DNA from 3 places in the Mesorhizobium sp. B283B1A genome. Region 2 is predicted to be linked to each of the others. Evidence: predicted binding sites of a transcription regulator. Region 2 holds the regulator's gene; each other region holds the start of a gene.
What was found. The regulator LexA, encoded in region 2, represses DNA repair genes until DNA is damaged. The targets are predictions, from matches to a motif close to TGTTCNNNNTGTGTTCNG.
Positions count from the first base shown of each region.

Region 1 (9,502 bases), on a different contig from region 2:
TCGCGCTTCTGGCCCTGTTCGGCTGAGAGCACTGGGAAGATTGGACAGGCCGGCCGCGCAAGCGGCGGGCCTGATATCTGGGGATAGTCCATGTTCGTGACATCTGCCTTCGCGCAAGAGTCCGCGCCATCAGCCGATACCAGCCACGCTGCGACGGAAGGCGACACGCATTCCGGCACCAGCGTGCCTGCTGAGGCGCACGGCACATTTCCGCCGTTCGATCCTGCGACTTTCCCGTCGCAGCTTCTGTGGCTGGCGATCACTTTTGGGCTGTTCTACCTCTTCCTGAAGCGGGTCGTGGTGCCGCGCGTCGGCGGCATCATCGATGTCCGCAACGACCGCATCAGCCAGGATCTCGACCAGGCAGCCAAGCTGAAAGGCGAGGCCGACGCCGCTGTTGCCGCTTACGAGCAGGAACTGGCGGAAGCCAAGAAGAACGCCAACTCGATCGGCCAGCAGGCCGCCGATGCGGCCAAGGCGGAAGCCGACACCGCGCGCAAGAAGATCGAGGCCGCGCTCGACGAGAAGCTCGGCGAGGCCGAGGCGCGCATTTCTTCCATCAAGGCCAACGCCATGAAGGAAGTCGGCAGCATCGCCGAGGACACCGCTTCGGCGATCGTCGAAGCATTGGTCGGCGGCAAGGCCAGCAAGGCCGAGATCGCGGCCGCGGTCAAATCCGTGGCCCGGTGAGGAGCGCATCATGGACGCTACATCTCTCGCGACGCTCTGGGCAACGATAGCCCTTGTCATCTTCCTGGCCATCGCCGTCTACATCAAGGTGCCCCGCCTGATCGCCAAGGCGCTCGATGCCCGCGCCATGCGCATCAGCAGCGAACTCGACGAGGCACGCAAGCTGCGTGAGGAGGCCCAGCAACTGCTCAGCCAGTATCAGCGCAAGCGCAAGGAAGCCGAGCAGGAGGCAGCCGACATCGTCGCGGCCGCCAAGCGCGAGGCCGATCTGCTCGCCGCCGAAGCGCACAAGAAGACCGAAGACTATGTTACCAGGCGCACCGCGCTGGCCGAGCAGAAGATTGGCCAGGCCGAGCGTGACGCCATCAGCGAAGTCCGCGCCAGCGCCGTCGACATTGCCGTCGAGGCCGCCCGCGCGCTGCTCGCCGCCAAGGTCGACGTCAAGGCCGGAGCCGATCTGTTCAAAGCTTCGCTGGCGGACGTGAAGGCAAAGCTCAACTAGACTTTAGCGAACGCAGTCCAATCAAAGCCGCTTGGGAAACCTGGCGGCTTTTTTGTTGTGCGTCGATGCCAACGCTGCCGATCTCCCCCCTCGTGGGGGAGATGCCCGGCAGGGCAGAGGGGGGCGTGAAGGAACGCCAGCAGTTCGATTTTCATCGGTTGCGTCGGGTGCGAATTATCCGTGGAACCTGGGCGCAACTGGCTGATAGGCTGGCGGGACAGCGCCCCCCTCTGTCCTGCCGGACATCTCCCCTCAAGGGGGAGATCAGCTACCGTCGCTCAAGCTCAATCCAACCCGTCGAAGATCTCTTCTTCAACCACCTCGGCGCCGCCAAGCCTGAACGGCGAAAACGACACGCGATGCAGGCGCGCGACCGGGCCGTGCGCCTCGATGGCCGTGCGGTGCCGGGCCGTGGCGTAACCCATGTGCACCTCGAATCCGTAGCGGCCGTTATGGCTGCCGCAACCGCACATCATGCGGTCGCGCATGACCTTGGCGACGATGGAGGCAGCGGCGATCGATTGCGAGCGTTGGTCCCCCTTGATCAATGCGCGGCCCTCGCACGGCAACCCCGGCGGCACGTCGCGTCCGTCGGCAAGCGCGAGCTTAGGCCGAACCGACAGCCCGACCAGCGCGCGTCGCATCGCCTCAAGGCTCGCCTTGAGGATATTGCTGCCGTCGATGCCCTCGGCACTGATCGAGGCCATCGAGACCGCCTGCGCGGAGCCCAGAATGCGCAGGAACAATGCCTCGCGCTGCAAATGGCTGAGCCGTTTGGAATCATCGAGGCCTTCGGGAATGTTGGCTGGGTCGAGCACCACCGCCGCAGCGACCACCGGCCCGGCCAGCGGGCCACGGCCAGCCTCGTCCATCCCCGCCACTGGCCACAGGCCGTCGGCCATCGCCTTCGTCTCGAAGGAGAAATCGGGTTTCTCGACAATTCCGAAGAGAAGCGGAGAATCAGAACGCGCGCGAGCCATGTTGCGGCGAGGTTCGCATCGGTTCCGATTCTCCGCAAGTCCCTCCGGGTCGGGTGGGGCGCCGGACCGGGAGGGCACCGTCTGCTGGCCGGGGCAGGCCGGACGGGATTTCACAAGCGAAAAGGGCAGATCAAAGCAGCATCAGCTGCTCCTGGTCCTTTCCCGCGGCGACGAACTGGTCGGTTCGCAGCGTGCGCCGTTCGGCATTGAGGCCGAGCCGCTTGGCGGTGATTTCGAAGCGCCGGCCGATCTGCCAGGCATAAGGTCCGGCGCCCTTCATGCGCTTGCCCCATTCCGAATCGTAGTCCTTGCCGTCGCGCATCGAGCGGATCAGCGACATCACGTGGCGATAGCGGTCGGGATAGTGGCGCAGCAGCCAGTCCTTGAAGATCGGGCTGACCTCCAGCGGCAGGCGCAGCACAACATAACCCGCCTCGCGCGCGCCGGCGGCGCTCGCCGAATCGAGGATCCGTTCCATCTCCTGGTCAGTCAGGCCGGGAATGATCGGCGCCACCATGACCGAGGCCGGAATGCCGGCATCGGAAAGCTGCCTGATCGCTTCCAGCCGCTTGGTCGGCGTCGATGCGCGCGGCTCCATCGTGCGCGCCAGCATGCGGTCGAGCGTCGTCACCGACAGCGCCACCTTGGCGAGCCCGCGCTCGGCCATGCGCGACAGGATGTCGATGTCGCGGGTCACCAAAGCGGATTTGGTGACGATGCCGACCGGATGGCCGCGCGCCTCCAGCACTTCGAGGATCTCGCGCATGATCCGGTACTGCTTCTCGATCGGCTGGTAGGGATCGGTGTTGGTGCCGATGGCGATGGTGCGCGGCTGGTAGCCGTCCTTCGACAGCTCCTTGTCGAGCAGCCGCGCCGCGTCCGGCTTGGCGAACAGCTTGGATTCGAAATCCAGGCCCGGCGACAGGCCCATGAACGAATGGGTCGGCCGCGCGAAGCAATAGACGCAGCCATGTTCGCAGCCGCGATAGGGGTTGATCGAGCGGTCGAAGGAAATGTCGGGCGATTCGTTGCGGGTGATGATGGTGCGCGGCTTTTCCACCTGCACCTCGGTCTTGAATGGCGGCAATTCCTCCAGCGAACTCCAGCCATCGTCGAAGACATGACGGGTGACCGGCTCGAACCTGCCGGACGGATTGATGCCCGCCGAGCGGCCACGGTTGCGATCCGGACGGATGCGCATGCCGCTCTGCTCGATCATCGCATTGGCCATCTCGGCCCGTCCTGCTCCGAAGGCTGCAATGTCGGCGCGCATGATCGGCTCCATCTTCGCCCGCTCCCAGGGACTGTCCATGTTGTGTCGAATCGCTCTGCTCATGAAATTATTCCTATTTCCTTGATGAGAACAAAGCAAGAACTTTCTGTGGTGCGTTGCAAAAACTGGCATCGCGTCCGCCTTTCCGCTATTCGGCTGACGATGCTCAGTGTTCTCATCGAAACCCGCAATGACGAGGAGGCTCTCGCCCGCACGCTCGGCTCGCTGATTGGCGGCGCCGTCGAGGGCGTGGTGCGCGAGGTCGTCGTCTGCGATACCGGCTCCACCGACCAGACGCATCATGTCGCCGAACATGCCGGCTGCCATTATGTGGCGAGCGGCGGTGTTGCCGCCGGCATCAGGCAGGCCAAGGGCGACTGGCTGTTGCTGCTGGAGCCGGGCGCCAGGCTGGTGGATGGCTGGACCGAAGCGGTCGTCGCCCACATGGCCCGGCAAACGATGGCGGCGCGGTTCTCGCGCTCACGCGGCAGCCGTGTGCCGTTCCTGGCGCGGGTGTTTTCGGGAAATCGCGCGCTGGCCGACGGACTGGTGATCAGCAAGCGGCAGGCAGCGTCCTTGTCGAAGCACGCCGGCAGTGCCGAGGCGCTTGCACGCGGCCTGGCGACAAAGAAGCTCGACGCCGAGATCTGGGTAGCGCCGGCGAAGCGGGAATCGCGCAAATGATTCTTTTGCAGCTGCTGTCTACGTCAGGGGCAGGCATAATCGCCGCGCCCTCAAGCATCAGCTGACCCTGCTGGTCGGCCATCCCGCCAAGGAGGTCCTGGACGTCTATGGCGAGCAAAGCCCGGTGACGCTGACCGGCGAAGCTGGCCTCGGCTTCGTTGAGGACCCGTTCGGCTTGCACATGGGCACCGTGCCGGCGTGCACGCTGCGGCTGATGATGGAAGTCGGCTCCGGCGTATCTGCGCCTTCGCGCCGGTGGTTTCACGGCGAACCGGTCATCCGCTGAAAGCGGACAGGATCTCCACAGGCATCCAGCGTGCCTGTCGCCGGGCAATGCGGCCTTGCCTGCTCTCGGCATCATAGTCCATGGCCGCTGGCTCGCGGCTGAACCGCAGCCGGTCGTCCAGGGCATTGACGATGACGATCGCCCTTGAATCCCCACCGTCGGTGGTGACCGCCGCGACATAGACGCCGCAGTCCCGGCAGATCAAATAGTCGGCGGTGCGCAATCCGAACCGGTATCGGTGCAACCGGGCGTCGTTCTCGACCGAGACGATCAATTGGCCGTTCGGATCGGCAACGGCGCGCGAGCCATGTTTGATGCAAAACGCGCATTGGCAAGCACGGACTTCGATTTGCGACGGGTCAAGGTCGGTTGAAAATTGAAGGCGTATGTTGCCGCAATGGCATCCGCCGGCATGCACAGTCATCGCTTCCGCCTCGTCGTCAACGGCAAGGGCCGCCGCCACGAAGGGTACTTCCTCCGGCATCGGGTTTGGAATGGTCTTTCGAAGGCGAGGGCAGCCTTTTGCCTGGCAACGCGACGTGAAACCGGCGCCTAGCCTCGGCTTTACGGAGCTGATTTGCCGCGCCGCAGGTGCTCGTCGAGGCGCGGCATGATCTCGACGAAGTTGCAGGGCATATGCCGGTAGTCGAGCTGCGCCTTCAAGATGCCATCCCAGGCGTCCTTGCAGGCACCGGGCGAGCCCGGCAGTACGAAGACGAAGGTGGCGTTGACGACGCCGCCGGTCGCCCGGCTCTGGATCGTCGAGGTGCCGATCTTGTCGTAGGAGATGCGGTGGAACACTTCCGAAAAGCCATCCATGCGCTTTTCGAAGATCGGTTCCAGCGCCTCCGGCGTTACGTCACGCCCGGTAAAGCCTGTCCCGCCGGTGGTGATGACGACGTCGATCGCCGCGTCCTTCGACCAGTCGAGCACCTTGTCGCGGATCTTGTCGCGGTCGTCGGTGACGATATCGCGGGCGGCCAGGATGTGGCCGGCCTCGGTGATGCGGTCGGCCAGCGTCTGTCCGGATTTGTCGTCGGCGAGGCTGCGCGTGTCGGAAACGGTCAGCACCGCGACACGCACCGGAATGAAGGAACGGCTCTCGTCAGTTCTGGCCATCTGCGCCCTCCGATGCGATGCTGCGCGTCGCCGCGACGAACCAGTCTGGCTGGCGGCCGCGGATCTCGGCCGCCGCGCGCTTGGCGACATTGCCGGTCTCGAACAGGCCGAAGCACGTCGCGCCCGATCCGGACATGCGTGAAAAACCCGATCCAGCCTTATCGAGCCATGAAAGCGCCCGGCCTATGGCGGGCTGTATCGCCTGCGCCGCCGGTTGGAGATCGTTGCGGGTGAGTTCCAGCCAGTTGCGCAGGCTGTGAAAATCGATGCCGCGCGGCAGCGGCGGCAACGGCTCGTTGTCCCGGTGGGAAAGTGCCGAAAACACCTCGGCCGTCGAGACCGGCATGCCCGGATTGACCAGCACCAGCCCCAGCGCCGAGACGTCCGGCACCATCGACAGCTCGTCACCAATGCCGCGCGCGACCAGCGGCCTGGCCGCTAGGCACATCGGCACATCGGCGCCAAGCGAAAGACCGATCCGCGCCAGCCCGGCGCCATCGATGTCCAGACCCCATGCCTGCGCCAGGCCGCGCAATACCGCCGCCGCGTCGCTGGATCCGCCGCCGACACCGGAGGCGACGGGCAGGTTCTTTTCAAGCTTGATGGCGACAGGCGGGGTCTTGTGCGGTCCGGCCTCTCCTCGCAGCGCATCGCGCGCCTTCAACACCAGATTGCCGGCGTCGAGGGGAACCTCCGGCGCATATCGCCCGGACACGGTGAAATCGTCGCTGTCGGCGAGCGCGACCTCGACCCGGTCGCCAAAACGCGTGAACACCGCCAGGCTTTCGATCAGGTGATAGCCGTCGGCGCGCCTTCCCGTGACGTGCAGCGCCAGGTTGATCTTGGCGGGCGCATGCCAGGTACGCGAACCGATGTCGGTGTCCACGGCGTCAGTCGTTTGGGAGATGATGCTCAGTCCTTGGCCAGCCGGTATTCGCCGGTCTTGGGATCCTTGACCAGCGTTCCCATCGCGCCGTTGGCCGCCTGCTTTTCGGTGCGCCGCACCTTGGCCGTCACGCGCTCGGCTTCGCGCACGAATGTGCGGTAGCCGAAATAGGCGGCGACGCCAACGACGGTGAAGAAAATGATCTGCGGCATGTCAAAACTCCTCCCACGCTGGGCCGGCGAAGGCGGCCGGTCGGGTCGGTTAATGCATGTCGCCCAAAAATGTGTTCGGTTTTGGCAAAACGACAGGCACGAGACTTCAAGGCACCTATGCTAGACGGTTTTACGCGGTTTTCAAAGCCCGAACCGAGCCCACAACGCGCGCTCTTCCGCCGCATCGATGACCCCGCTGGCAGCCGCAGCGGCGATATCGGGCGCGGAAAAGCCCTGGCTCGAGCCGAACAGGCCGAAGCGGCCGAGGAAGCCGCGCGGCGCGGTAATCAGCCTGAGCTGGGTCTTCGCCCCGAACCGGGTCTTGAGCACCGTGCGCATGTCGCTGAGCGCATCGACGAGGCCAAGCTCCAGGCCCTTCTTGCCGGTCCAGAACAGGCCGGTGAACAGGTCCGGATCGTCCTTCAGCTTTGTGCCTCGCCGCTCCTTGACCAGATCGATGAAGGTCTCGTGCACCTCGAGCTGCAGTGCCTTCAGCCGTTCGACGTCCTCCTTCTTCTCCGGCTTGAACGGATCGAGCACCGCCTTGTTCTGGCCGGCGGTGTGGACACGGCGCTCAACGCCGATCTTCTTCATCAGCTCCGGAAAGCCGAACGAGGCCGAGACCACGCCGATGGAACCGACGATCGAGGACGGATCGGCGAAGATTTCGTCACCGGCGACCGCGATCATGTAACCGCCCGAAGCCGCGACATCCTCGACGAAGACCAGCACCTTTTTGTTCTTTTCGGTCGCCAGGTCGCGGATGCGCTTGAAGATCAGCCGCGACTGGACCGGTGAGCCGCCAGGCGAATTGATCGAGATGGCGACAGCGGGCGCTTCGAAGGAGAACGCCTTCTCGATCAGGCCGGCAGTGGAGGCAAGCGACAGGCTCGGCCGGAACGGACCGCCGCCGGCCATGATGGTGCCGTGCAGCCGGATGACCGGAATGGTGACGACGGTGGAGCGCCAGGATTTCGGCAGCAGGCGGTTGAAAAGACGTTTCACGTGGGTGGGCTCTCCGGTCGATGGGTTGCAGGCATGTAGGGATTCCCCGGCCAACGGCAATGTGGTGGCCAGGAATAGCTCAATCTCCGAACAGCGAGGCGAGACCGTTGGTGATCATTTCGCTGCGCTCGTCGGGACCATTGCCCGACAGCGCGTGAAGCATCAGCGGCGGGCGGATGGCAAGCTTTCCCCGCGCCCCGAGCGTCGCCCGCACGACGATGCGGATCGCCGCCGCGTCGGGGCGAGGATGGACAGCCAGCATCTCGGCATCGCCGAAACGGCCTGATATCGCATCGAGGATGGCACCGAGTTGCTCGGGCCGCGCAATGACCGCAAGCCCGCCACGCGGCCTGACCACCGCCGCCGCGCTTCTGATCCAGCTCTCGAACAGCCCGTCCTCCATGACATGGGCTTCCTTCCTCAGGGGGGCGGGGGTTGCCCGGTCCCGGGGGGCATTGAAAGGCGGGTTCATGATGACGAAGTCGAAATCATTGTCGGCGAGGCCGGACGCTGCCCGTACCCGGCCCGACATCGTGACATCGGCGACAAGCACCGATGCGCGATCGCTGAGATGCGCATTGCCGGGATGGGCAAGGGTGGCCGCCGCGAAGGCCGCCATTTCCGGCGCGCGCTCGACGAGCACGGCCGCCGCACCCGGGCAGCGCGACAGCACGGCGAGGCCCGCAGCGCCCGCTCCGGCACCGAAATCGGCGAGGCGTCCGCCAAAGGAGGATGGCACGGATGCCGCCAGCATCATTGCATCCATGCCGGCGCGATGGCCGCCATGCTTGGGCTGCACGAGCCAGAACCGGCCGCGATGGAAGGCGTCGACCGTGTGGGCCGGTGTGTCCGGGCCAAAGGTGTCAAGGGCAGGGGCGGCTGGGGCTGCCGACATTATTTTCCGCGTATCTCGTTGGCGATGCCGGCATCGGTAAGGATACGCCGCGCCGCGTCGGCCTTTTCGGCGTCGACCATGACGCGCCGTGGCAGGATGCCGAGCGAGCCGTCGAGCACGCTCATATTCTGGTCGGCGACGAAACAGCCGATGCCGGCATCGCGCATCAGCGATTCGACAAAGGAGATGATGACGGCGTCGTTGGTGCGGATCAGCTCTATCATCGGGCGAAACTCTCAGTTTGCGGCGCCGATGTAAACGGCCACGCGGATTCCATGGCACACTCCGGCTCGGTCACGGCCCGCCCCGGTGTTGGCCGCGATCGGTATCGGTTGACAGCCTGTCATCGACGCCGCGCCAATTCGCCACTTGCCGTGGCCGTATCCGCCGCCCTAGAGTCGATACGGGACTAAGGGTGCCGTCGCACGCGTTATACCAAGACGGGAGTGATTGTCGTGGGTGTCGTTCTCAACATCGAAAATGGGAAGCGGGAACCCGCGTCCATCAAGGATCTCATCGACCTGACGGCAGCCGACATGGGGCGCGTCAACGAATTGATCCTGTCCAAGGCAGGCTCCGACGTCGAGATGATCCCGGAGGTCGCCAACCATCTGATCTCGTCCGGCGGCAAGCGGCTGAGGCCGATGCTGACGCTCGCAGCCGCCCAGATGTTCGGCTATTCCGGCGAGGGCCACGTCAAGCTCGCCACCTCTGTCGAATTCATGCACACCGCCACGCTGCTCCATGACGACGTCGTCGACGAGAGCGGCATGCGCCGCGGCAAGAAAACCGCCCGCATGATCTGGGGCAACCAGGCGAGCGTGCTGGTCGGCGATTTCCTGCTCGGCCAGGCGTTCCGCATGATGGTCGATGTCGGCTCGCTGGAAGCCCTCGACATCCTGTCCAGCGCAGCCTCGATCATCGCCGAGGGCGAGGTCATGCAGCTTGCCGCCGCCAAGAATCTCGAAAC
Region 1 is NZ_JAIUIQ010000013.1:15,282-24,783, forward strand. Features, by position in the region: gene LB577_RS13280 (F0F1 ATP synthase subunit C) at 1-26, shown strand, start outside; gene LB577_RS13285 (F0F1 ATP synthase subunit B) at 91-690, shown strand; gene LB577_RS13290 (F0F1 ATP synthase subunit B) at 701-1,192, shown strand; gene LB577_RS13295 (ribonuclease HII) at 1,477-2,172, opposite strand; gene LB577_RS13300 (PA0069 family radical SAM protein) at 2,303-3,457, opposite strand; gene LB577_RS13305 (glycosyltransferase) at 3,608-4,129, shown strand; partial or broken gene LB577_RS13310 (hypothetical protein) at 4,146-4,415, shown strand; gene LB577_RS13315 (GFA family protein) at 4,405-4,878, opposite strand; gene moaB (molybdenum cofactor biosynthesis protein B) at 4,980-5,534, opposite strand; gene LB577_RS13325 (4-(cytidine 5'-diphospho)-2-C-methyl-D-erythritol kinase) at 5,521-6,420, opposite strand; gene LB577_RS13330 (membrane protein) at 6,447-6,632, opposite strand; gene LB577_RS13335 (S49 family peptidase) at 6,774-7,637, opposite strand; gene LB577_RS13340 (tRNA1(Val) (adenine(37)-N6)-methyltransferase) at 7,717-8,532, opposite strand; gene LB577_RS13345 (DUF2007 domain-containing protein) at 8,532-8,756, opposite strand; gene LB577_RS13350 (polyprenyl synthetase family protein) at 8,988-9,502, shown strand, end outside.
Region 1: a site for LexA is predicted at 3,532-3,549, ahead of LB577_RS13300 (PA0069 family radical SAM protein). Genes of this name have one in related genera too.

Region 2 (9,502 bases):
GTGCTGCCCTATCTCGGATATCCATCTTCCGATGGCATGGTCGAGCAGGTGCAGCCGGCGTCACGAAACCTCCACGAAAGACAGGAACGACGGATTAACCGCCTTCGGCCAGATGCCTCGCGCATTGGCCAGGTAGCACATAGGATAGCGGCGAGATGCTTGGGCCTTCAGCGCATATCGACACGTTCACGCGCGATCACCTGCCGCCGCCGGAACAATGGCCCGATATCCTGCTCGACGGTTTTGATTATCCTGAACACCTCAACGCCGGTGTCGAACTGACCGACAGGCTGGTGCAGAAGGGGCTTGGTGACCACACCGCCTTGATCGGCAACGGCCGCCGCCGCACCTACAAGGAGCTGTCCGACTGGACGAACAGGCTCGCCCATGCGCTGGTCGAGAATTATGGCGTCAAGCCGGGCAATCGGGTGCTGATCCGTTCCGCCAACAACCCTGCCATGGTCGCCTGCTGGCTGGCCGCCACCAAGGTCGGCGCCGTGGTCGTCAACACCATGCCGATGCTGCGCGCCGGCGAGCTCTCCAAGATCGTCGACAAGGCCGAGGTCACCACCGCGCTCTGCGACACTAGGCTGATGGACGAGATGACCGCCTGCGCCAAGGACAGCGCGTTCCTGAAACAGGTCATCGGCTTCGACGGCACCGCCAACCATGATGCCGAACTCGATCGCGCCGCGCTCGACAAGCCGGTGACCTTCACCGCCGTCAACACCGGCCGCGACGATGTCGCCCTGCTCGGCTTCACCTCGGGCACGACAGGCGTGCCGAAGGCGACGATGCATTTCCACCGCGATCTCCTGATCATCGCCGACGCCTATGCCCGCGAAATCCTGCAGGTGACGCCGGACGATATTTTTGTCGGCTCGCCGCCACTCGCCTTCACCTTCGGCCTTGGCGGGCTTGCCATCTTTCCCCTGCGCTTCGGCGCGGCGGCGACGCTGCTGGAGCAGGCGACGCCGCCCAACATGATCCACATCATCGAAACCTACAAAGCGACTATCTCCTTCACCGCGCCGACTGCCTACCGCGCGATGCTGAAGGCCATGGACGAAGGGGCGGACCTGTCGTCGCTGCGTGTCGCCGTGTCGGCCGGCGAGACATTGCCAGCTCCAGTCTTCGAGGAGTGGACGAAGAAGACCGGCAAGCCGATCCTCGACGGCATCGGCGCCACCGAAATGCTGCACATCTTCATCTCCAACCGCTTCGACGACATGAAGCCTGCATCGACCGGCAAACCTGTCGGCGGCTACGAGGCCCGCATCGTCGACGACGAGATGCGTGAAGTGCCGCGCGGCGCGACCGGACGGCTTGCGGTACGTGGACCGACCGGCTGCCGCTACATGGCCGATGACAGGCAGAGGGACTATGTCCGCGACGGCTGGAACCTTACCGGCGATACCTTCACGCAGGACGAAGACGGTTTCTTCCATTTCGCCGCCCGCTCCGACGACATGATCGTCAGCGCCGGCTACAACATCGCCGGACCGGAGGTCGAGGCGGCGCTGCTGTCGCATCCCGATGTCGCCGAATGCGCAGTCATCGGGGCCGGCGATGCCGAGCGCGGCCAGATCGTCGAAGCGCATGTCGTGCTGGTGCAAGGCGTGGCGCCGGACGCGTTGACCGTCAAGCGCCTGCAGGACCACGTCAAGGCCACCATCGCACCTTACAAATACCCGCGATCGGTGAAATTCATCACCGCGCTGCCCAAGACCCAGACAGGGAAGATCCAGCGCTTCCGGCTGCGCACGGAGACCGTCAATTGAGCGAGCCCTACGATCCAGCGTCCGAAGGCGCCCAGATGTCGTTCAAGGAACGCATGTCCTACAGCGACTATCTGCATCTGGAGAAAGTGCTGGAGGCGCAGACGCCGCTGTCGTCGGCGCATGACGAGATGCTGTTCATCATCCAGCACCAGACCTCCGAGCTCTGGATGAAGCTCGCTTTGCACGAGATCGGTGCCGCGATCCATTCCATCCGTGCCGATCGGCTTGAGCCCAGCTTCAAGATGCTGTCGCGCGTCGCCCGCATCTTCGAGCAGTTGAACAATGCCTGGGACGTGCTGCGCACGATGACACCCAGCGAATACACCGAGTTCCGCGATGCGCTCGGCCAGTCCTCGGGCTTCCAGTCCTGGCAATATCGCGCCATCGAGTTCATGGCCGGCAACCGCAACCTTGCAATGCTCGGGCCCCACAAGCACCGGCCGGACCTCAGCGGCAAACTGGAGGCAATCCTGGCGGAGCCATCGCTCTACGATGAAGCGCTGCTGCTTCTGGCGCGCAACGGTTTCGACATCGGTGCCGACGCCGGGCGAACCGACTGGCGCGAAACCCGGACCGAGAATGAGGCGGTCCTGGTCGCATGGCAGACCGTCTATCGCGACCCGCAGCGCTACTGGATGTTTTATGAATTGGCCGAAAAGCTGGTCGATTTCGAGGACTATTTCCGCCGCTGGCGCTTCAACCATGTCACCACGGTCGAGCGCATCATCGGCCTGAAACGCGGCACCGGCGGCACGTCGGGCGCCTCCTATCTCAAGAAGATGCTGGAGGTCGTGCTGTTCCCGGAACTCTGGACGGTCCGCACCCGGCTCTAGTTTCTCAAGTCACCGCCGTCTTGACCGCAAATCGCGCCTCTTTCCAAGCTTCAGTGCGCAAAATGTCCTCCAGCACCTCGACCGCCTGCCAGACGTCTCTGTAGCCGACATAGAGCGGCGTGAAGCCGAAGCGGATAGTCGACGGCGCGCGGAAGTCTCCGATCACGCCGCGCTCGATCAAGGCCCGCATCACCTGGTAGCCATGCGGATGCATGAAGGAAATCTGGCTGCCGCGCTGATTGCCGTCCCGCGGGCTCTCCAGTTCGAGGCCATAGGCACCGCATCTTGCTTCGACGAGCTGGATGAAAAGATCGGTCAGCGCAATGCTCTTCGTGCGCACCGCTGTCATGTCGACATCGTCCCAGATATCCAGCGCCCCTTTCAGCGCCCGCATCGAAAGCACGGGCTGCGTGCCGCACAGGAAGCGCCGGATGCCGCTGCCGGCGGCAAAACCCTGTTCGAAGGCAAACGGCCGCGCATGGCCCCACCAGCCGCTCAGCGGCTGGTGGACATCGCCGTGATGACGCTTTGCGGCATAGATGAAGGCCGGAGCGCCCGGACCGCCATTGAGATATTTGTAGGTGCAGCCGATGGCGAAATCGGCATTGGCGCTGTCGAGCTCGACCGGCAAGGCGCCGGCGGTGTGGCAGAGATCCCAGACGATCAGCGCGCCGGCTTGATGGGCCTTACGTGTCAGCGCGGCCATGTCACGCAACTGGCCGGATTTGTAATTGACGTGGTTGACCAAGATGACCGCGACGCGCTCGTCGATCAGCTCTTCGATATCAGGCGCATCGACGCCTTCGAGCCGCAGCACGGTACCCGGCCGAGTCGAGGCGACGCCTTCGGCCATATAAAGATCGGTCGGAAAGCTGTCGCCCTCGGCGACGATGACCGACCGGTCCGGCCGCATCCCGAGTGCGGCATGCAGCACCTTGTAGATGTTGATCGAAGTCGTGTCGCAGACCACCGTCTGGCCCGGGGCGGCGCCGATCAGCCGGCCGAGCTGGTCGCCAAGCGCGACCGGCATATCGAACCAGCCGGCGGTGTTCCAGGCACGAATGAGGTCCTGCGCCCACTCTTTGGTCGCGGCCTTCTGCAGCTCGTTGAAAACCGCAGGCGCCGCGGCGCCGAGCGAATTGCCGTCGAGGTAGATCACACCCTCCGGCAATGTGAACCGGTCGCGCATGGCGCGTACCGGATCCGCCGCATCCATGGCTTCGACGGCCTTGAGGTCGAGCGTTGCGTTCATGATTGGTGATGTCCTCGATTATTCACGAATGGCTTCGCGAGCCGGCGCGGGTCCCCGGCTGCGCTTGAGGCTTGGCAGAGCAAGCATGGCGAGCACGAACAGGCCCGTGGCAAGCTTCAAATCGGGAGGCGGCATGCCGGCGGCAAGGCAGAACGACACCAGTTGGTAGTAGATGATCGCGCCGGCAAAGGGCGCCAGCAGCTGGCGCCAGACCGTCTGCTTGCCGACAACCGCCTCGCCGATCATCAGCGCGGCCAGTCCGTTGATGAGGATGCCCAGCCCCATATTGACGTCGGCGAAACCCTGCGACTGCACCATCAGCGCACCGCTTGACGCCGAAAACGCGCTCGCCAGCCCGACGCCGCCGATGGTCGCCGCCCAGACATTGATGCCTTGCGCCTCGGCCATATCAGGATTGGCGCCCACGGCGCGCACCGCGGTCCCTTTCTCGGTCCTGAAGAACATGTGGAGCGACACGAAGACGACGAGCGCGAGAAGGCCGGCGACGACGATCTTGCTGGCCGGAAAACCCGGCCGCGCGAACGGTACCCAGTCGAACACCGCGGGCGAACCGAAGACGGAGAGATTGGACTTCCCCATGATGCGAAGATTGATGCTGTAGAGCATCGTCATCATCAGGATACCGGCAAGCAGCGTGTGGATACGGAAGCGCAGATGGATGAAGGCGGTGCAGCAGCCCGCCGCGAAACCCACGATGAATGCGACCAGGATGCCGGTCACCGGCGCTGCTCCGGCAGCCAAAAGCACGCCGCAGACGCAGCCGCCCAGCGGAAACGCGCCTTCGCTGGTGAGATCGGGAAAATTCAGCATGCGAAACGGGATCATGATGCCGAGCACGACAAAGGCCAGGATCAGGCTTTGCGCCAGGGTGACCGGCATGATCGCGATGAAGCTGGAGAGAACTTCCTGAATAAAGCCCATGGGGATCAGCTCGCCAGCAGCATGCGGTCGGTCTTGACGGAAAAATGGCCGATCAGATCGATAACCGTGACCCTGGCCTTTTCCTCGCCGGTGACTTCCAGCAGGACCCGGCCCGCGTCGAGCATGATCACCCGGCTGCCATAGTCGACGGCGTGCTGCATGTTGTGGGTGACCATCAGTGTGGTCAGCTTCAGCGCGCTGACGGCGCGCACCGTCGCCTGCATGACGATCTCGGCCGTGCGCGGGTCGAGCGCTGCGGTATGTTCGTCGAGCAGTAATAAATCAGGTGATCCGCCGACCGCCATGATCAGCGACAGGGACTGCCTCTGTCCGCCCGAGAGCAGGTCGACGCGCGTGTCGAGGCGATTTTCAAGGCCGAGGCCCAATATCGACAGCCGCTCCTTGTAGGAGGCGAGCCTTGTGGCGTTCAACCCTTGCCGCAAGGTGCGCTTGTGGCTGCGCAGATCGGCAAGCAGCATGTTCTCCGCCACCGTCATGCTGGCGGCGGTGCCGCGCATCGGATCCTGGAAGACCCGCGCCAATTTGGCGGCGCGCTTGTGCACCGGCATATTTGTCACATCGGCGCCATTGATCAGGATCTTGCCGGAATCGAGGATCAGCGCGCCGGAAATGGCGTTGAGCATGCTGCTCTTGCCGGCTCCGTTGGAGCCGATGACGATGCCGAACTCGCCAGTCGCCAATGACAGGCTGAGGCTGTCCAGCGCGATCTTCTCGTCGGCCTGGCCCCTGTAGAATACTTTGCGCGCGGATCGGATCTCGAGCATCGTTCCTCCCTGACCTGACGGGGGGCGGCGCCCCCCCCGGGCCCCCCCCCCCCCCCCCCCCCCCCCCCCTCAGTCCCGATATCAGTCGACGATGCAGCCGCAATCGGCCATCGAAGCCGGTATCTCGATGCCGAACGCGGCCATCGCCTTGCGGGAGATTTGCGCCATGTGGTCTTTGTAGGCCGGGCGCGATGGCGCGATCGTTTTCGGATCCTTGCCCTTGAGGATCTCGGCGGCGATGTTACCCGCATTGACGCCGACCTGCGTGTAATTGACAGCGAAGCTTGCCGGTACGGTGCCGTTGCGGACCGCGCTGTCGTCGGAGTTGACGACCGGGATGCCGGCCTGGCGAGCGGCCGCGGAGACGGCGGCGATCGCCGGCTGGATCAGGTTCGAGGCCGGGCCATAGATAACGTCGGCCTTGCCGGCGAGCGAGGCGATGCGTTGCTGGATGTCATTGACGTTGTCGATGCCGACCTCCACGACTTCGAAGCCGGCCGCAGGCGCCGCCGCCTTGATCTTTTCGACGAGGGCAACGTCATTGGCCTCGCCTGGATTGTAAGGCACGCCGAAGCGCTTGGCGTTCGGCAGAAGCTTCTTGGTGAAGGCCATCACCGCGGCGACATCCTGCAGATCGCTGGCGCCGGTCATACCTTCATCTCCCGCGTCCCACGACGGCACCAGCTTGGCCGCCACCGGATCGGTGACCGCGGCAAAGACGATCGGAATGCCGGAGCCCGCGAGTGCCTTCTTGGCGATCTGCGAGACCGGCGTGGTGATGGTGTAGATTAGCTTGGGCTGCTCGGCCTGCAGCTTGGCGATCATCTGCGGCACCAGCGATGCGTCGAAATTGGTATGGCTCTCCGTGTAGACGACGTCCTTGCCCTCGACGAAGCCATTGTCCGTCAGCGCCTTCTTGAAGCCGGCTATGGCGGCGTTCAATTGCGGATGCTCGCCGAAATTGGCAATGCCGATACGGATCTGATCGGCCGCGGCGCTGCCGGCGCTGACCATCAATGCGCCTGCCAGGGCCAATCCTGACAGCCATGCGGATTTCGACTTCAACATCATTTCCTCCCAGATTTGATCAGCGCCGCCTCGGGGCACCTCCAGCGATCATGGTCAGTCCCTCGGCGCATGTCAAACATTATATATAATTCTTGCCATCACCCACCATCATATATAATTTCTCCAATGGCAGAGAACGAATGGATCGCAATGCAGGACCAGAAGAACTCCACCAAGACAGAAGCCGCCTACCAGCTTCTGCGGCGCGATATCCTCACCACCCGTCTCATGCCGGGCGCCCCGCTCAAGCTCAGCGCTCTGCGCGGCACCTACGGAGTGGGCTGGACGCCGCTGCGCGAAGCGTTGTCGCGCCTCGAAGCCGAACGCCTGGTCACCGCCATCAGCAATCGCGGCTTTGCGGTCGCCCCCGTGTCCCGCGCCGAACTTGAGGATCTGGCGCGCGCGAGGATGGTCGTCGAGATACCGCTCTTCCAGGAATCGATGGAGAAAGGCGGCCGGGAGTGGGAAGACGCGGTTGTCACCGCGCACTACCGGCTCGCCCGGTGCAAGACCGCGGTGGACGACCCCTCGGATGCCGCCGTCGATCAGTGGGACGAGAACCACGAGGCTTTTCACGCGTCGTTGCTGAGTGCGGCGACGTCCAGCTGGCTGTTGCGGTTTCGCTCGACGATCTCGGATCAGCTGCGCCGGCACCATCGCTTTCTTGGGCTGGCGCCGACATTGCGGGCCGCGGCCGGCCTCAAGGACGGCTACGAGGAGGCTATGAACGCGCTGCGCGAGGCGATGGCGATCGAGCACCACACGGCAATCATGGAAGCCGCCCTGGATCGCGACGTCGAGCGGGCAAAAGCGCTGATGACGGCCCACATCGGCTATACGCTGCACGTCTATGTCCACACCGAGGACGGCGACGCGAACAAGGACGTCGGGCGCGCCGGCAGCCTGAAAGCGGTTGCCGGATGATCTCGGCGCCTCCGCATCGTCCGACGCTCGACGAGATTGCCGAAGCCCGCGATCGGCTGGCTGCTTCCGAACCGGCGATTGTTGGCGTTTTGATTTCGTTTCGTTCACGGCAGGCAAGCCGATCGCAGGCGCGAAAATCGGCCTCGCCAGGGTCAGCCGTCCGCTGATGCCGAGCCATGTCGCAAGACTGGCCGCAGGCTATTAACCAAGACATTTCAATGCGGGCGACGGGCGGCAACGGGCGAAAATCCCCGATTTCCGGCCTGTCCGGCCCTGCAAATGATTACGGCCCTCTTACCAAATTCACTAAACTTTAAACGGTTGCAGAACACAACTGGAACAGATAGTGTTTGTTCTGGGTTTGTTTTTTCGATTCTGGATCAGAACCATTCTGGATCAAAACCTTGTCCAGATGCCTTGGGGGCCGCCATGCTGACACGCAAGCAACATGAACTCTTGATGTTCATTCATGAACGGCTCAAGGAAAGCGGTATTCCGCCCTCCTTCGACGAGATGAAAGAGGCGCTCGACCTCGCCTCCAAATCAGGGATCCATCGCTTGATCACGGCGCTGGAGGAACGCGGCTTCATTCGCCGGCTGCCCAACCGGGCGCGTGCGCTGGAAGTGCTGCGGCTGCCCGATTCGATCGCGCCGGGCCTCAACGCGGCGAAGAAATTCTCTCCAAGCGTCATCCAGGGAAGTCTCGGCCAAGGCGGTCTCGGTCAGGGCAGCCTCGGCCGCCAAATCAAGCCGGCACCGTCGCGCTTTGCCGCTGCCGGCAATGACGACGATGCGGTTCCAGCGGTGTCCATCCCGGTCATGGGTCGCATCGCTGCCGGTGTGCCCATCGATGCCATCCAGCATCAGACGCATACTATCTCGGTGCCGCCGGACATGATCATGGGCGGCGAGCACTATGCGCTGGAGGTCAAGGGCGACTCGATGATCGAGGCCGGCATCTTCGATGGCGACACTGTCATTATCCGCAACGCCGATACGGCGAGCCCGGGCGAGATCGTCGTGGCCTTGGTCGACGAGGAGGAAGCGACTCTGAAGCGGTTCCGCCGCAAGGGTGCCTCGATTGCGCTTGAAGCCGCCAATCCGGCCTACGAGACGCGCATCTTCGGGCCAGACAGGGTCAAAGTGCAGGGCAAGCTCGTTGGGCTGATCAGGCGCTACTGAGCCGGCACGGCACTTGGCTTGTCAGGTTTGCGATAGGGCTGCAGGCCCCTCGCCTCGCGCGAAAACTTTCGCTGCGCGTGCCAGGGCCGATACGGACTGTCCACCGCGAAACTGATGGTCGGCGGACCGGTGGCAGATTGGCGGTCGAAGAAGATGGCCGCGCTGCCCTTGCGGGCGAGCTGCCGTTTGGTGACGACGAGAACCAGCGGATTGTGGCAGGCGTCGTAGGCCGTTGCGTCATTGACGATGATCAGGTCGGCGAAGCCACAGGCCTTCCAGGTATCCTTGCGGTCTTCGACATGCGCTATGATCGCACCGGACGGGTGCCTGGCGAGACAGACACCGTCGGTGCAATAGAACGGCGCTCCCGGCGGCAGGCTGACGGCATCGGCAATATCGAATTGTCCATCCGCCTTGTCGAACATCTCCGGCAGGATGATGGTTTCGGATCTCAGCGCGCGTTTCCAGTTGTCGACGGTGAATTCGTTCGGCCGGGCCCGGCTGACCGCGAGTTCGCCACCGCCGATCGGCAGCGCGACCAGCCGCGCGTCTTCCGAGACCAGCACATCCGGCGTGCGCGTGTCGGACACCACCAGCAAGCCGGCGAGCGCGAATGGAAGCGCTGCAAGCCGCAGCCACGTCGTCGCCATCGTCGCGATGACCAGGGCAATTGCCACCAGCAGAACGGATTGCTGTGAGATGAGCCCGACCGCATCGACCGGAGAGCGTTCCGAT
Region 2 is NZ_JAIUIQ010000018.1:65,619-75,120, forward strand. Features, by position in the region: gene LB577_RS17220 (AMP-binding protein) at 156-1,781, shown strand; gene kynA (tryptophan 2,3-dioxygenase) at 1,778-2,614, shown strand; gene kynU (kynureninase) at 2,619-3,866, opposite strand; gene LB577_RS17235 (ABC transporter permease) at 3,885-4,808, opposite strand; gene LB577_RS17240 (ABC transporter ATP-binding protein) at 4,814-5,593, opposite strand; gene LB577_RS17245 (ABC transporter substrate-binding protein) at 5,675-6,661, opposite strand; gene LB577_RS17250 (GntR family transcriptional regulator) at 6,788-7,585, shown strand; gene lexA (transcriptional repressor LexA) at 8,015-8,767, shown strand; gene LB577_RS17260 (ComEC/Rec2 family competence protein) at 8,761-9,502, opposite strand, start outside.

Region 3 (9,502 bases), on a different contig from region 2:
GATCAGAGGCTGGTATTAATAGGCGTGATCAGCTCGCGCGCCGGAACGGAGAAGCGATGACGACGCGGTTGCGGCCGCCGCGTTTGGCGTCGTAGAGTGCCTTGTCGGCGGCGCTGAGCACCTTGTCAAAGCTGGGGCCGTCCTTGGCGCCGAAGGCAAATCCGGCGCTGACCGTGCATGTCAGCGAGCCCATCTCGGTTTCTATCCGGCGCGCCGCGAAAGCGGTCCGGATGCGCTCTGCCGCTGCCTCCACGGTCTCCGGCAGGGTGCGTTTCAGCACCAGCGCGAATTCCTCGCCGCCCATGCGCGCGGCGACATCGGTCTGGCGAAGATTGCCGGCGAGTTCGCTGGCGAACACCCTCAGCACCTCGTCGCCCGCCGCGTGGCCGAATTCATCGTTGATGGTTTTGAAGTTGTCGAGGTCGAAGACGACGACCGCGGTAAAAGCTCCGACCGGCGCATTGCCATGCATGTCGAACAGCGCGCGCCGGTTGAGCAGGCCGGTCAAGGGATCGGTCAATGCATCGCGGCGGTGATGCCTGGCCAGACGCCCCTGGTTGAGGGCAAGCGACAACGCGCCGATGCCGGTCATGCTGGCGATGACCACGATCAGGCTCAGTTCCTCGGCCCAGTTGCTCGGCGCATGCCCCAGGACCAGTCTTCCATCCCAGGCGAGAACCATGGCGCACAGTACAAAGGACGTGGCCGTGGCCGAATAGAGCGCGGTGATGCCGATCGTCAGGGCGGGGGCTTCGTCGCGACCTCTCCAATATTCGAACGCCGTCGCGAACAGAAGCAAGGCCGCGAACAGGTTCTCGAACATGAAGCCAAGGCCGTCATAGCCCAGAGCCATGGGCGGCAGCGCCACCGCCAGTGAAACGCAGCCCAACAAAGCTCGCGGCATCGGCGAGCCACCGGTCCTGAACTGATAGGCGGCGCCCAGCATGGTCGAAAAACCAATCAGCAGGAAGGCCAGCGCGGCGATGCCCAGCAGGCGGCCGGGCATGTCGATATAGGCGTCATAGACAAAGATATCGCCGACAACGAACACCAGGCTGGTCGCCCATGTCAGCAGGAATCGCTCCGACCGGGCGGTCAGCCACATGCCGAACAATGTCAGGCCGAGGCAAGCAGCGGAAAAACCGACAGCCAGCAGAAGTGAAGTGTAGTCGAGCGACATGCCCCTCTTTCCCTGCCGACGGCGGTTCCAGCTCTGCGGCTTGGCGTCGTCGCATTCATGCGGCAAGGAAGTGTCGATAAGGTTACGATCATGGCGAAGATGCCGCGAATAGGCGCTTTGCTACGCGTACAAAGCATAGATGACGCGCTTTAAGCATGTGGCCGGATACGACTGAAGCTCGTCAGCCAGCCACTCGCTTCATCAGCGCCATCGCCCCGAACGGCGCGCGCACCTTGCCCTCGGTGATGAAGTAGACGAACACGTCGCGCGGCTGGACCGGCGCATCGGTCTTGGGATCGGCCCGCCGCAGGTCTTCCGGCTGCTTGCCCTGCGCCCAGGTCTTTGCCCGCGCCGCCCACTCGTCGAGACCCTTTGGCGTGTAGCAATCGGGATTGTCGTCCGAGCCCGTCTGAAGCCGCGCATAGACGAAATCGCTGGTGACGTCGGCGATGTCAGGATATTTGGCATGATCGGCATAGACGATCGCCGCCTTGTATTTGCGCGCCAGGGCCGCGAACTCCGGCACCACGAAACTGTCGTTGCGCACTTCGAGCGCGTGGCGCAGCGCGACGCCATCCTGCTTTTCCGGCAAGAGTTTCAGAAAGGCCTCGAAATCGTCCGGATCGAATTTCTTGGTCGGCGCGAACTGCCACAGGATTGGCCCGAGCTTGTCGCCAAGTGCCGCAACGCCGGAGCCGAGGAAGCGCATCATCGATTCGCCGGCTTCGCCGAGCACGCGCCGGTTGGTGACGAAGCGGTTGCCTTTCAGCGAGTAGACGAAACCATCCGGTGCCTCGTTGGCCCATTTGACGAAGGTCGGTTCCTTGAAGCTGGAATAATAGGTGCCGTTGACTTCGATGCTCGGCACCTGCCGGCTGGCATATTGCAGCTGCTTGGCCTTCGACAGCTTGTCCGGATAGAAGGACTTATCCCATGGCTCGAAGGTCCAGCCGCCCATGCCCGCGCGGATTGTTCCGGATTTGGTCATTATCATCCTCCCAAGTTCAGAAAAATCAGCCCGTCGTGTTCTCGTCGATCGGTTTTGCCATGTCGACAAGCATCCATCCTGGCCGATAGGGATTGGGCCGGCGACCCGTTTCGCGATAGCCGTATGCGAGATAGAGCGCGATGTTCCGTTCCATTTTCGCATTGGTGTAGAGCCGTGTCTCCGGCAGGCCCCACAAGCGCGTCTGTTGATCCGCGTGATTGAGCAGCTTTATGCCAAAACCCTTGCCCTGGAAGGCGGGCGACACCGCGACGGAGAAGATCATCGCGTGGTCCGCATGCCGCTCCAGTGTAAGCACGCCCGCCAGTTCGCTGCCGCTCTCCAGCAGCCAGACCTCGCCGCGCCCGATCCGCGGCGCATAGTCTTCGGTGACCGGGATCGGCGGTCCGCCGAACAGCGCGGTATAGGGCGCGTACGCCGCTTGCGTCAGCGAAACGATTGCGGCGAGATCCTCTGGGCGGGCCGCTCTGAGGTTCATACTCACTCCGCCGCTTCGCGCTTGCCTCCGGGGCGCCGCTCCAGAAGCTCCTTGAGGAACTGGCCGGTGTAGCTGCGTTTTTCGCGCACGATCGCTTCCGGCGTGCCGGACGCGACAAGCTCGCCGCCGCCGTCGCCGCCTTCGGGGCCGAGGTCGAGCACCCAGTCGGCGGTCTTGATCACTTCGAGATTGTGCTCGATGACCACCACCGTGTTGCCCTGGTCGACCAGTTCGTGCAGCACTTCCAACAGTTTGGCGACATCGTGGAAGTGCAGGCCGGTGGTCGGCTCATCGAGGATGTAGAGCGTCTTGCCGGTCGCCTTGCGCGACAGTTCCTTGGCGAGTTTTATCCGCTGCGCCTCGCCGCCGGACAGTGTCGTCGCCTGCTGGCCGATATGGATATAGCCGAGGCCAACCTGCTTCAGCGTGTCGAGCTTGTCGCGCACGCCGGGCACGGCGGCGAAGAAATCGACGCCTTCCTCGACCGTCATGTCGAGTACGTCGGCGATCGACTTGCCCTTGAACAGCACGTCGAGCGTCTCGCGGTTGTAGCGCTTGCCGTGGCAGACATCGCAGGTGACGTAGACGTCGGGCAGGAAGTGCATTTCGATCTTGATGACGCCGTCGCCCTGGCAGGCCTCGCACCGGCCACCCTTGACGTTGAAGGAGAAGCGGCCGGGCTGGTAGCCGCGTGCCTTGGCTTCCGGCAGGCCGGCGAACCAGTCGCGGATCGGCGTGAAGGCGCCGGTATAAGTCGCGGGGTTCGAACGCGGCGTGCGGCCGATCGGCGACTGGTCGATGTCGATGACCTTGTCGAGGAATTCGAGGCCCTCGATGCGGTCATGCTCGGCCGGATGCTCGCGCGAGCCCATGATGCGGCGCGAGGCCGCCTTGAACAGCGTCTCGATAAGGAAAGTCGACTTGCCGCCACCCGACACGCCGGTGACGGCGGTGAAGGTGCCGAGCGGGATTTCGGCGGTGACGTTCTTCAGATTGTTGCCGCGCGCGCCGACGATTTTCAGGCGGCGATTCTTTTTCGCCTCACGCCGAACACCAGGGGTGGCGACTTCCAGCGCGCCCGACAGATATTGGCCGGTGATCGAATTGGGGTTGGCCATCACCTGCTGGGGCGTGCCCTGGGCGATGATCTCGCCGCCATGGATGCCGGCGGCCGGTCCCATGTCGACGACATAGTCGGCATGCAGGATGGCGTCCTCGTCATGCTCGACGACGATCACCGTGTTGCCGATGTCGCGCAGGTGCTTCAGCGTGTCGAGCAGCCGCGTGTTGTCGCGCTGATGCAGGCCGATCGACGGCTCGTCCAGCACGTAGAGCACGCCGGTCAGGCCCGAGCCGATCTGCGAGGCCAGCCGGATGCGTTGGCTCTCGCCGCCCGACAGCGTGCCGGAATTGCGCGACAATGTCAGGTAGTCGAGACCGACATCGTTGAGGAAGCGCAGCCGCTCGCGGATTTCCTTCAGCACCCGCACCGCGATCTCGTTCTGCTTGTCGTTGAGCTGGGCGGGCAGGTCGGTGAACCATTTGTCGGCATTGCGGATCGACTGCTCGGTGACCTCGCCGATGTGTTTGCCGCCGATCTTCACCGCCAGAGCTTCCGGCTTCAGCCGGTAGCCCTTACAGACCGGGCAAGGCGTCGCCGACATGAAGCGCTCGATCTCCTCGCGCATCCAGGCGGATTCGGTCTCCTTCCAGCGCCGTTCGAGATTGGGGATGACGCCTTCGAAGGTCTTGGTTGTCTTGTAGGAGCGCAAGCCATCATCGTACTGGAAGGTGATCTCGCGCTCGCCGGTGCCGCGCAGGATCGCGTCCTGGGCCTCGGTGGTCAGATCCTTGAACTTGTCGCCGAGCTTGAAGTTGTAGGCCTTGCCAAGCGCTTCGAGCGTCTGCGAGTAGTAGGGCGAGGTCGATTTCGCCCACGGGCTGACGGCGCCGTCGCGCAGCGATATGTTCTCGTCGGGCACGACGAGGTTGGGGTCGATGGCACGCTGGCTGCCGAGACCGTCGCAGGTCGGGCAGGCGCCGAACGGGTTGTTGAACGAGAACAGGCGCGGCTCGATCTCGGGAATGGTGAAGCCGGACACCGGACAGGCGAATTTTTCCGAGAACAGGATGCGCTCATGCGTCTCGTTCTTCGACTTGTTGACCGAATCCTCGCCGGTCTGGCTGGCGTCGAGCGGCTTGTCGGCGAACTCGGCCACCGCAAGCCCCTCGGCGAGCTTCAGCGCCGTCTCGATGGAGTCGGCAAGCCTTGTGGCAAGTTCGCCGCGCACGACGATGCGGTCGACGACGACGTCGATGTCATGCTTGTATTTCTTGTCCAGCGCCGGAACGTCGGCGATTTCATAGAAGACGCCGTCGACCTTGACGCGCTGGAAGCCCTTCTTCTGCAGTTCGAGGAGCTCCTTGCGGTACTCGCCCTTGCGGCCGCGCACGATGGGCGCCAGCAGGAACAGTCGTGTGCCTTCCTCGAGCGCCAGCACGCGGTCGACCATCTGGCTGACCGTCTGGCTCTCGATCGGCAGGCCGGTGGCCGGCGAATAGGGAACGCCGACACGCGCGAACAGCAGACGCATGTAGTCGTAGATCTCGGTGACGGTGCCGACCGTCGAGCGTGGGTTCTTCGATGTGGTCTTTTGCTCGATGGAGATGGCCGGCGACAGGCCGTCGATCTGGTCGACGTCAGGCTTCTGCATCATCTCGAGGAATTGGCGCGCATAGGCCGACAGGCTTTCGACATAGCGGCGCTGGCCTTCGGCATAGATGGTGTCGAAGGCAAGCGACGACTTGCCGGACCCCGACAGGCCGGTCATGACGATCAGGCTGTCACGCGGCAGGTCGAGATCGACGTTCTTCAGATTGTGTTCGCGCGCCCCGCGAATGGAAAGGAATTTATGGTCGGCCATCGCCGGTCGCCGCCTCAGATCTGGAATTCATGGGATTGGCGGGCTTTTCCCGGCCATCCCCTATGTAGGTGTTTTTGCCGCCACGTCGAGAGACGCCACAACTCCCGACGGAAGTCGTTTAACCGTCTTTCGCGCGAAGGGGCAAGCGGAAAGAACAAAGGCCGAACACGCTCCTGACAAAGTTGTGCAAAAACTGACCTGCACGTAACCTCCCGGCGATCACATTTTTCCGTAACCGGCTATAGGCGGTTGACGCCGCCGGCTCACGGGAGCAGTCTCAAGGCGTCAACGAAGCCGGCCGTCTTTCGATGGCCTCGCCGCCCCAAGGCGGTCTGCGAGACGCCGCAGGCATGTGCGATTTGCGCTTCGAGACGAATGTCGCAACGGACAAAGGAGCGGAGCATGACGCCACCTGATAGTCCCCAAGGGCTCCACATCTAGCTGGAGCCGCGGCAGGCGCAAGTGTGAGGGTCAGCTTCAACGCTGCCCCGACAAACCGTGACCGGCCGTACCCCACAAAAATCAGAGACTACTAGTCGGATCGTCGGTTGAACGCCGCGAAGCATCCGAAATCAAACGCCGGCAGTACACTCCCGGCAAGATTGGATTTGAGATCCAGAAAAGCCCCGTCCGTTTGCCCTAGGGCACGGCGGGGCTGTTCTTTTGTGCTGGGCCGGCCGCGGCTATCCCTACCTTCGAGGTTTCATTCCGCCCGTGGCGACATCGACCGTGATGCTGCCGGAAATCCTGACATCGGTATTGCCGATCTTGAACTGGCCGTTGCCGCTGCTGGGGAACGCATCGTCGGGCTCGGGCTGGGGGACCGGCTTGGCAATGTGATAGCCGCCAGTCACGCCGGGCAGGGCCTTCTGCGGCGGCGAGCCATCCTCTGCGAGGGCCGTGCCGGACACGAGGCCGGCAATGGCGAGCACTGCGGCGGCGATCACACGATGCGATGGTCTGGACGGATGCGTGTCGGTCATCCCCCGATTATAGGGAGGTGCCGCCATCGGAACCAGACCGGTCTCGTCAATTCTTCGGCAAGCCGAAGAAAATCCGATCTGCCTTCGCCTCACGCCGCCTTTTTGCGCGTGTCGAAGACGTGGTCGACAATGCCCCATGCCTGTGCCTCGCGGGCGGTCATGAAATGGTCGCGGTCCAGCGTACGTTCGACCTCTTCGTAGCTGCGGCCGCAATGCTGCGCGTAAAGTTCGGCCATGTGGCGTTTGGTCTTCACGATGCGCTCGGCATGGCGCTGGATATCGGACGCTTGGCCCTGGAAGCCGCCCAGCGGCTGATGCAGCAGGATGGTGGCGTTCGGCAGCGAGATACGACGCCCCGGCGTGCCTGCCATCAGCAGGAACGATCCCATCGACGCCGCAAACCCCATGCACACGGTCGACACTGGGCAACTGATGTACTGCATGGTGTCGTAGATGGCGAAGCCGCTGGTCACCACGCCGCCCGGCGAGTTGATGTAGAGCGAGATCTCCTTGTCGGGATTGTCCGACTCCAGCGATAAAAGCTGTGCGCAGACCAGCGCCGAGATGTCGTCGTTGATCTCGCCATTGATGAAGATGATGCGCTCGCGCAGCAGCCGCGAGAAAATGTCGAAGGCGCGTTCGCCGCGGCTCGATTGCTCGATCACCATCGGCACCAGATTGGCAACACCGCTCATTTTTTCGTCTCCGATTTCTATGTTCACGCCGCGCGCAGCAGAAGGCGCGGCGTGTTCGCGGCGATGGGCTTCCCGGCCTCGTGCAACCCCAGCGAAAGCCGGCAGCCGGCACCAGCCATGGCGACGGCGGGCATGGCTTTGCGGGCAAAGCCGTCATGGACGATGCGCAGATGCGTGCCGCCGGAAACGGTGCGGGCAAGCGTGAAGGTGACGGTGCTGTCGAGCGGGTCCTGCCGTGTCGCATCGCCCGGCTGCTCCCGCCAGGAATAGCGCAACAGGCGTTCGGGCTCGGCGTCGAGGATTTCGCATTCGATCGGAGCCTCCGGTCCCGCGAAGGCAAAACGGCTGCCGGCCTGCGGCCTGATGTCGTTCGGCATCATCCAGGCGGCGAGCAATTCCGGCACCGTCAGCGCCCGCCACACCTTTTCGGGCGGCTCGGAAAGATCGTATTCGAACTCCAGCGCATCCTGGGCGACTTCGTTTTGGTTTTTGGCGTTCATCGATCCCAAATCCTTCACTGGTCCAAACCCTTCACTGATCCATATCCTTCAAAACCGTCTTCAACCTTTCGATACGCTCCGGCCAGAAGGTCCGGTAGCGCTCGATCCAGGAGAGCAGGGGGGCAAGCCCCTGCGGATCGGCGCGGTAGTAGGCATTGCGGCCGGCCCGCCGCTCGACCACGAGGCCGGCGCTGCGCAGCACCGCCAGATGCTGCGACACGGCCGGCTGTGACACCGTCAGGCCGCTGCGCAGTTCCGACACGCTCATCTCTGCCGTGGCGAGACGCTCGAAGACGGCGCGGCGCGTCGGGTCGGCGAGGGCGCGGAAAATCTCTGCTTCGATCATGGGAAAGCATAAGTCGATACTTATTGATTTGGCAAGTGGTGTTTTGAAACCCATATGCGGGGCTCGGGCATTGTTGCCATTCCTTGACAATCAGCGGCAGTGCATATAGGAACGAAAAGGGAACAAAAACCTTGTGGGAAAAGCCAGCCTTAGCAGGCGGCTGACATTCGCAGCCTGTAAGGTGCTGCGACAAAAATTTGTTTCGGATGAGCGCGGAGAAATATCATGGCGGGTAGCGTCAACAAGGTCATTCTGGTCGGCAATCTCGGTGCGGACCCTGAAATCCGCCGCCTGAACTCGGGCGAGCCGGTCGTCAACATTCGCATCGCCACGTCGGAAAGCTGGCGCGACAAGAATTCGGGCGAGCGCAAGGAAAAGACCGAGTGGCACAACGTCGTCATCTTCAATGAGGGCATAGCCAAAGTCGCCGAGCAGTACCTGAAGAAGGGCATGAAGGTCTATGTCGAGGGCCAGCTGCAGACGCGCAAATGGCAGGACCAGACCGGCGCCGACAAATACACGACGGAAGTCGTGCTGCAGAAATTCCGTGGCGAGCTGCAGATGCTCGACGCGCGCGGCCAGGGCGAGGGTGGCCAGGTCGGCGGCTATTCCGGCGGCAACAGCCGTGGTTCCGATTTCGGCCAGTCCAGCCCGAACGAGAGCTTCAACCGTGGCGGCGGCAGCGCTCCCAGGGGCGGCGGTGGCGGCGGTTCGTCGCGCGAGCTGGACGACGAAATCCCGTTCTGATCAAGGCGGGCTCTGATCGAAACCGCGGACGCCAGTTTTGGCTAGGCGCAATTTTGGTTCAGGCCCAATGTTGGCTCAAGTCGAACGTTGGCTCAAGCATTGTGCCCCGAGAGTCCCAATGGACTTTCGGGGTTTTGCATTGTCGATTGAGCGCTGGCCGAGCGGTCAAGGAAACACGGTGAAGGACGAGTTCGATGAAAGCACGCGTGAAATGGGTGGAGGAACGCACCTTCATCGGTGAGTCCGGCAGCGGTCATAAGGTCGTGCTGGGAACCGCGTCCGGCCCGGAAGGCAAGACGCCGGGGCCGAGCCCGATGGAACTGGTGCTGATCGGCACCGGCGGCTGTTCGGCCTATGATGTCGTCCACATCCTTGAAAAGGGCCGTGAGGCGGTCGAGGACTGCGTCGTCGAGCTCGATTCCGACCGGGCCGAAACCGAGCCCAGGATATTTACCCGCATCCACATGCATTTTATCGTCAAAGGCCGTGCGCTGTCACCCGACAAGGTCAAGCGGGCGATCGACCTGTCGATCGAAAAATACTGCTCGGCTTCCGCCATGATGGCCAAAACCGCCACGATCACCCACGATTTCGAAGTGATCGATACGACGACGAGGTAGGCAGTAGGCAGTAGGCAGTAGGC
Region 3 is NZ_JAIUIQ010000022.1:24,879-34,380, reverse strand. Features, by position in the region: gene LB577_RS19640 (GGDEF domain-containing protein) at 29-1,180, opposite strand; gene LB577_RS19635 (DUF72 domain-containing protein) at 1,362-2,168, opposite strand; gene LB577_RS19630 (GNAT family N-acetyltransferase) at 2,194-2,664, opposite strand; gene uvrA (excinuclease ABC subunit UvrA) at 2,667-5,588, opposite strand; gene LB577_RS19620 (hypothetical protein) at 6,278-6,571, opposite strand; gene LB577_RS19615 (ATP-dependent Clp protease proteolytic subunit) at 6,661-7,266, opposite strand; gene LB577_RS19610 (SRPBCC family protein) at 7,290-7,766, opposite strand; gene LB577_RS19605 (ArsR/SmtB family transcription factor) at 7,798-8,112, opposite strand; gene LB577_RS19600 (single-stranded DNA-binding protein) at 8,338-8,859, shown strand; gene LB577_RS19595 (OsmC family protein) at 9,054-9,479, shown strand.
Region 3: a site for LexA is predicted at 8,220-8,237, ahead of LB577_RS19600 (single-stranded DNA-binding protein). Genes of this name have one in related genera too.